One region of the Lysobacter xanthus genome, then DNA from elsewhere that is predicted to be linked to it. Evidence: predicted binding sites of a transcription regulator. Region 1 holds the regulator's gene; the other holds the start of a gene.
What was found. The regulator FliA, encoded in region 1, starts transcription of late flagellar genes. The targets are predictions, from matches to a motif close to TAAAGTTTNNCNNNCNNNGGCCGATAA.
Positions count from the first base shown of each region.

Region 1 (3,913 bases):
AGTCGAGGAAGCCCGCGCCGCCCTTGATGGTGTGGAACCCGCGGAAGACGGTGTTGAGCGCGTCGCGGTCCTCGGGACTGCGCTCGAGCACGACCATCTGCTCGCCGAGCTGGTCGACGATCTCGCGCGCCTCGACGAGGAAGTCGGCGCAGATCTCGCTGTTGGCGTCGCTACCGCTCATGCCGTCGTCGTCCGTCGATCAGAGCCCGAGCGCGGACAGCAGCTCGTCGGCGTTGTCCTGCGTCGCCGGGGCGGCGTCGACGCCGGCCACCGCCGGGCCGTGGCCGCGGTTGTTGTGGAGCTGCAGCGGCTCGGACGGGCCGACGATGTCGCCCAGCCCGGCATGCACCGCGCGCACCAGTTCGACCACGCGGACGATGATCTGCCCGGTGAGGTCCTGGTAGCCCTGCGCCAGCGACATCTCGGAGAACCGTGCGCGCAGGCCGGCGACGGCCTCGCGCTGCGCCTCGTCCTGCGGCGGCGGAAGCTGCGCGAGCAGGCGGCCGCATTCGTCGATCAGGTCGAGCGTGCGCATGCTCGAGGATTCGGTCAGCTGCACGACGTGCTCGAGGCGCGAGCAGGCTTCCGGCAGGGATGCCGCACTGCCGCTGCCGTCGCCGAGCGCGGCGGTGAGCTCGCGCGCGAGGCGCACGAAGCCCTGCACCAGCGGCTGCGTGCGCCACTGGATGAGTTCGTCGACGTTGGCGCGCCAGGCGTCGTGATCGTCGTGCTCGAGCGCCCACAGCGCCGCCTGCAGCTTGGCGATCACCGCGCTGCGTTCGGGCTCGCCGATGCCCGGCGCGGCGCTCATGCGGCGGCCCCGATGCGCTCGAAGATCTTGCCGAGCTTGTCGCCGAGCGTGCCGGCGGTGAAGGGCTTGATGACGTAGCCGTTCACGCCCGCCTGCGCGGCCTCGATGATCTGCTCGCGCTTGGACTCGGCGGTCACCATCAGCACGGGGATCGTCTTGAGCACGTCGTCGGCGCGGATCGCCTTGAGCAGGTCGATGCCCGGCATGCCCGGCATGTTCCAGTCGGTGATGACGAGGTCGAACTTGGCCTTGCGCAGCTCCACGAGCGCGCTGTTGCCATCCTCGGCCTCGGTGGTGTCGAAGAAGCCGAGGTCGTTGAGCAGGTTCTTGACGATGCGGCGCATCGTCGAGAAGTCGTCGACGATGAGGATCTTGATGTTCTTGTCCATGGACGGGTTCCGGGCGGTCCTTGACCGACTAACGGCGGGGAAAGGGGGTTCTTGAGGCGGCGCGGACGAATGGGTCGGCGAATGTCCGCGACGCGTCGCAACGCGGGAGGAAACGGGCATGTCGGCCGCTTGGGCGCGGCCGTTGCGTGCAGCGCGGCACGGAACAGCCCTCCACACCGGCCGCCGCGACGCACCCGGCACCACGACCGGCCGCCGCGGGCTTACACCTCGACATGCTCCACGGCGGTTTCCCGCCAGTCGCCCAGCCGGCCGCGCAGGCGCAGCACGGCCTGGCCGTGGATCTGGCAGACGCGCGATTCGCTGATGCCGAGCACCGCGCCGATCTCGCGCAGATTCATCTCCTGCTCGTAGTACAGCGACAGCACCAGCTGCTCGCGCTCGGGCAGGTTGCCGATCGCCTCGCCGAGCGCCTGCCGGAAGACCGTGTGTTCGAGTTCGCGCGCGGGCGTGACGTTGCAGCTCGCGGCCAGTCGCGGTTCGCCGTCGAAGTCGTCCATCTGCTCGTCGAGCGAGAGCAGCTGGCCGCGCGAGGCGTCCTCGAGCATGTGGTGGTAGTCCTCGAGCGAGACGCCGAGCACGCTGGCGATCTCCGCCGAGTTCGCCGCGCGGCCGTTGGCCTGCTCGACCTGGCGCGTCGCGGCGACCACGTCGCGGTAGCGGCGGTGCACGCTGCGCGGCACCCAGTCGCCGCGCCGGATCTCGTCGATCATCGCGCCGCGGATGCGGATCGAGGCATACGTCTCGAACGCCGCGCCCTGGTCGGCCTGGAAGTTCTTCGCCGCCTCGATCAGGCCGAGCATGCCGGCCTGGATCAGGTCGTCCACCTCCACGCTCGCGGGCAGCCGCGCGGCGAGGTGGTGGGCGATGCGGCGCACGAGCTCGCCGTGCTTGACGACGACGGCATTGGCATCGAAGTCGGCGCTGGCGGTGCGCGTCTGCTTGTAGACATTGGCCTTGACGGCCGTCGCGGTCATGTTCATGCGGTCGCGCTCCGCGCCGTCGGGATCAGGCGTTCCATGAAGAATTCGACGTGGCCGCGCGGGCCCGCCGGCGTCTGCCACTTCTCCGCGCGCTTGGCGATCTCGCGGAAGGCCATCGAGGCGGGCGCGGCCGGGAAGGCGTCGACCACCGCTTCCTGGCGTTGGATCGCGCGGCGCAGCCATTCGTCGCGCGGGATCGCGCCGAGGTAGTTGAGCGTGACGTCGAGGAACTTCGACGTCACCCGCTCGAGCTTCTCGAACAGCTGGCGGCCCTCGCTCGGATGACCGACCTGGTTGGCGAGCACCTGCACGCGGGTCACGCCGCGCTCGCGGGTGAGCACCTTGATCAGCGCATAGGCGTCGGTGACTGACGCGGGTTCGTCGCAGACCACCACGATCACGTCCTGCGCGGCCTGGCAGAAGGTCAGCACGCTGTCGGAGATGCCGGCGGCGTTGTCGATGACCATCACGTCGATCGGCATCTCGAGCTGGCTGAAGGCGTGCACGAGGCCGACGTGCTGCGCCGGGGTTAGTTCGGTCATGTGGCGCTTGCCGCTCGCGGCGGGCACCACCAGCAGGCCGTTCGGGCCTTCGAGCAGCGTGTCGGCGAGCTCGCAGCGGCCGGCGAAGACGTCGGCGAGGGTGAAGCGCGGCGAGAGGCCGAGCATCACGTCGACGTTGGCGAGGCCGAGGTCGGTGTCGAGCAGCAGCACGCGCTGGCCGGCGTTCTGCAGCGCCATCGAGAGGTTGACGCTCACCGAGGTCTTGCCGACGCCGCCCTTGCCGCTGGCGACGGCGATGACGCGCACCGGGCCCGGCTCGTTCGCAGCGACGTGCGCGGTGGAAGCGATGGGGTTAGGCGACGACATGGCGTTCCTCGGTGGCGAGCGGGTTGTCGGCGGCGCGACGGAGTTTTTCGATCTGGAGCACGAGGCGGGACGCGTCCGCGGCCTCGAGGTCGGCGGGCACCTGCTGGCCTGCCGTGGTGTATGCAAGGGGCAGGCCATGCTTGATCGCGACGGAGATCGCGCTGCCGAGGCGGCCGGTCTCGTCGAGCTTGGTGAGCACGACGGCTTCCGGCTGCGCCATGCGGTAGCGGCGAACGGCCTCGGCCATGTCCTGCGGCTGCAGGTTGGCCGGCAGAACGAGCAGCGAACGCAGGTTGCGCGTGGCGCGCAGCCAGGTGACCTGGCCGAGCAGCGCCTTGTCGCGCGCGGCGTAGCCGGCGGTGTCGACGAGCACGAGCGGGTAGTCGACGAGCTGGTCGAGCGCGTCGGTGAGGCCTTCGGGGCCGTCGGCCTCGCACACCGTGATGCCCAGCTTGCGGCCGAGCGCATGCAGCTGCTCGCGGGCGCCGGGACGCTCGACGTCGGTGGTGACGAGCGCGACGTCGCGGGCGCGGTGACGCTGCGCGAAGCGGGCCGCGAGCTTGGCGAGCGTCGTCGTCTTGCCGGCGCCGGTCGGGCCGATCAGCGCGAACACGCCGCCGTCTTCCAGCGGTTCCGAGCGCGCGATGGTGAGCATGCGCGCCAGTTCGGCGAGCAGCGGCGCCTTGACCTTCGACGGCTCGAGCTTGGGATCGATGCGCTGGGCGATCTGCTGCGCGATCGCGTCGTCGCAACCGTAGGCCTGCAGGGTCTCGAAGGCGAACGCGCGCGCCGGCGAACCGCGCAGGCGCTCCAGGCCGAACTGGCCCATCTGGCGCTCGATCA
Region 1 is NZ_BAAGAB020000058.1:10,189-14,101, reverse strand. It holds gene ACY35P_RS12330 (chemotaxis protein CheA) at 1-181, opposite strand, end outside; gene ACY35P_RS12325 (protein phosphatase CheZ) at 200-811, opposite strand; gene ACY35P_RS12320 (chemotaxis response regulator CheY) at 808-1,200, opposite strand; gene ACY35P_RS12315 (RNA polymerase sigma factor FliA) at 1,422-2,201, opposite strand; gene ACY35P_RS12310 (MinD/ParA family protein) at 2,198-3,070, opposite strand; gene ACY35P_RS12305 (AAA family ATPase) at 3,057-3,913, opposite strand, start outside.

Region 2 (3,913 bases), on a different contig from region 1:
CCTTCCGCGCCACCGACGCGCTGCTGGTGCGTGGCTCGCTCAACACGGGCTTCCGCGCGCCGTCGCTGCAGCAGAAGTACTTCTCGTCGACGATCACCGACTTCATCAGCGGCCAGCCCGTCGACATCGTGATCGCGCCGAACGACAGCGCGCTCGCCGTCGCGGCGGGCATTCCGTCGCTGAAGGAGGAGACGTCGCGCAGCGGCACGCTCGGCATCACGTGGTCGCCGTCCCGTGCCGTCTCCGTCACCGCGGACGCCTATCGCATCGACATCCAGGACCGCATCATCCTGACCGGCGAGTTCGGCAACGACGATCCGAACATCGGCGCGATCCTCGCCGCGCGCGACATCGGCGTGGCGCGCTTCTTCGTCAACGCGGTGGACACCCGCACCACCGGCCTCGACCTCACCGCCGCGTGGAACGGACATGCGCTGCTGGGCGGTACGCTTGATACGTTCTTCGCGGCGAACTTCAACCGCACCGAGGTGACGAAGGTCAATGCACCGGCCTCGCTGGCCGGGCGCGAGGACGCGCTGCTGCCCGAGCGCGATCGCCTCTTCGTCGAAAACGGCTCGCCGCGCCGCAAGGCCGTGCTGGGCTTTGACTGGACCGGCGGCCCGTGGAACGCGAACCTGAAGATCATCCACTTCGGTCCGCAGGAACTCGGGACGTTCTCCGGCACGGAGGCGGGCGTTCCGAACCAGCGCTATGCGGCGAAGACGTCGGCCGACGTCAGCGGCACGTACAGCTTCACGCCGAAGGCCAAGCTCACGCTGGGCGTCACGAACGCGTTCGACGTCTTCCCGAGCCGCCAGGATCCGAACGAGACCGACAACGGCCACATCTTCGAAAGCGTGCAGTTCGGCCTCAGCGGCCGGGCGTACTTCGCGAGGCTGTGGATGGGCTTCTGATCCGCCGCATCCGCACGACAGAACGCCCGCAGCGATGCGGGCGTTCCTGTTTGTAGGTCGGTGTCAGCCCACGCGGTCGTCGCGGGCCTGCCAGTCCTCGTTCGGCGGCGAGCTCGAGAAGCCGCTGCCGGGCTGGTTCAGGCCGCTGCGCACGGCGCCGCCCGGGCCGATCGACGCGGTGCCGTCGTCGACGCGAATCCGGTTCTCGACGTCCACGACGCCGCGCACGGACTCGGCGATGTCCTCCGCGCGATGCTTCATCCAGCGCTCGGGAACATTGCCCGTGAGCAGGACGCGGCCGTCCTCGGAGCGCAGCAGGATCTCGCTCGCGTCGAGCAGATCGTCGTCGGTGAAGCGCTCGTTGAGCTCCTCGGTGATCAGCGAGTCCGAGCGCGTGGCGTTCTTCGGCCCACGACGCTTCTGGCCATGCATCGCGCGTTGGGTCGAGAGGTCGAGCGCGCGCGACTCGTCGGCGCGCAGGTCCTGCCCGTAGCGCGGCTCCTGCGGGCCGCCGATTGCGGGCGGGCCAAAGGAATCGTCGCGGGGCGAGCGGCCGCCGCCGTGGTCGGTGACCGACGGCATGTCCTCGTAGAGGCGCGCGCCGGCGTCGCGGTTCGGGCCGTGGTGCGGGGTCTCGCGGTTCATGTCGGGCTCCTGCGGATCGAAGCCCCGATGCTCGGACCCCGGCCGTGACCGGCACGCCAACGCGGACGACTCGCCAACGGCCGCTTGGCGCCGCGCGAACTCAAGTCCGGGGCCCGGCCGCCGTTAGTTCGGGTGACCTGTCCCCCGCAGCGCTGGAGCCACAAGGATGTACCTGATCATCGGAGCCGTCGTCGTCATCGGCAGCGTGCTCGGTGGCTTCATGATGGTCGGCGGCAAAATCCTTGCACTGTGGCACCTCAACGAGATCATCGTGATCGTCGGGTCGGCGGTCGGCTCGTGGCTGATCGCAACGCCCATCAAGGTCATCAAGGCCTCGCTCGCCGGCGTCAAGGGCGTGATGAAGGGGCCCAAGTACACGCGCGGCGACTACGTCGACCTGCTCAAGCTCATCTACGAGCTGCTGGTGAAGATGCGCCGCGAAGGCATGATGGCCATCGAGGCGCACATCGAGCAGCCGAACGAGAGCTCGATCTTCCAGAAGTATCCGAAGGTGCTCGCCGACCACCACATGGTGGACTTCATCACGGACTGCCTGCGCCTCATCGTCGGCGGCAACATGGCCCCGCACGAGCTCGAGTCGCTGCTGGAGTACGAGCTGGAGACGCACCACCACGAGGCGCTGGAGCCGGCGCATTCGATGCAGAAGGTGGGCGACGCGCTTCCGGGCTTCGGCATCGTCGCCGCCGTGCTCGGCATCATCAACACGATGTCGATCGTCGGCAGCGCGGCGCCGTCGGAGATCGGCGAGAAGGTGGCCTCGGCGCTCGTCGGTACGTTCCTCGGCATCCTGATCTCGTACGGCTTCGTCGGCCCGATCGCGAGCGCGATGGAAAACCGCGCACACGAGGACGGCAAGGCGTTCGAGGTGGTGAAGATGGCGCTGATCGCCTCGCTGCGCGGCTACGCGCCGAGCGTGGCGATCGAATTCGCGCGCAAGCTGCTGTTCTCCGACATCCGGCCGTCGTTCCAGGACCTCGAAGCGGATCTCAAGTCCGCGAAGGGCTGATCGATGGCCGCGCAGCAGCCCGCGCCGATCATCCTCATCAAGCGCCGCAAGAAGGGCGGCGGCGGGCATCACGGCGGCTCGTGGAAGGTCGCGTACGCGGACTTCGTGACCGCGATGATGGCGTTCTTCATGGTGATGTGGCTCGCCGCCACGATGCCGCAGGAGAAGCTCGGCGGCATCGCCGACTACTTCAAGAACCCGAGCGCCGTGCAGGGCCGTACGAGCACGGCGGTGCAGGGCAAGATGGGGCCCGGCGGCGCTGGCGACACGCCGATCAAGATGTTCTCGCAGTTGCGCAATCCGCCGGGCGCGGGCGATGCCAGGATCCCGGGCCTCGGCAACGGCAAGACCGCGGACGACGATGCCGTGCGCAAGGCGCTCGAGAAGGCCGACAAGGAAAAGCTCGAGATCCTGCGCAAGCTGCTGGAGAAGGCGATCGGCCAGAGCCAGGCGCTCAAGCCGTTCAAGGACCAGCTGCTGATCGACATCACGCCCGAAGGCCTGCGCATCCAGATCATCGATGCGCAGAACCGCCCGATGTTCGACCTGGGATCGCCCGAGCTGAAGCCCTACACGCGGCAGATCCTCGTCGAGCTGGCGAAGTACATCGACGGCGTGCCCAATCGCGTCGCGATCTCGGGCCACACCGACACCACGCCGTACGCCGCGAAGATCGGCTACAGCAACTGGGAACTGTCGGCCGAGCGTGCGAACGCGGCGCGACGCGCGCTGATCGAGGGCGGCATGCGCGAGGAAAAGCTCGCGCGCGTCGTCGGGCTCTCGTCGTCGGTGCCGTTCAACCGCAACGATCCGGCCGATCCGAAGAACCGCCGCATCTCGCTCGTGGTGCTGAGCCAGGAAGCCGAGCGCGCTGCGGCGGAAACCGATGCGCCGCGCGTCGCGGGCGACGGCCGTGCGGCCGATCCGCGACCGTTGCCGCGGCCGGTCGCGCCCGAGCGTCCGGTGCCGGCCATGCCGATGCCGGCGAACGCCGACGAAGCCGCGGCCCGTGCCGCGCTCGGCATCGTCGACAAGTCGGGTGCGCAGCCGGCGGTGCGAGCGCCGGCGCCGCCGATCATCGGTCGCTGAACCTCAGCGCTTCGCCCCGCGCACCGGAAGCGGCACGTTGCACAGGTCGATGTGGTGCGCCTGCACCTTGTAGAAGGCATCGCGGCGATTGCGGCGCGCCTCGACCAACTCGACGAAGCGCGGTGAATCGGTGCGCATCAGTTCGAGCTCGGTGCGCTCGGCGGCCGGCACATCGGCGGCGAGGCGGATCGCGCGGATCGCCACGCGCTGCTCGGGCTTCTCGAAGAAGCCGAGCGGG
Region 2 is NZ_BAAGAB020000003.1:59,558-63,470, forward strand. It holds gene ACY35P_RS02225 (TonB-dependent receptor plug domain-containing protein) at 1-914, shown strand, start outside; gene ACY35P_RS02230 (BON domain-containing protein) at 978-1,559, opposite strand; gene motA (flagellar motor stator protein MotA) at 1,726-2,586, shown strand; gene motB (flagellar motor protein MotB) at 2,590-3,675, shown strand; gene ACY35P_RS02245 (peptidylprolyl isomerase) at 3,679-3,913, opposite strand, start outside.
Region 2: a site for FliA is predicted at 1,660-1,686, ahead of motA (flagellar motor stator protein MotA). Genes of this name have one in related genera too.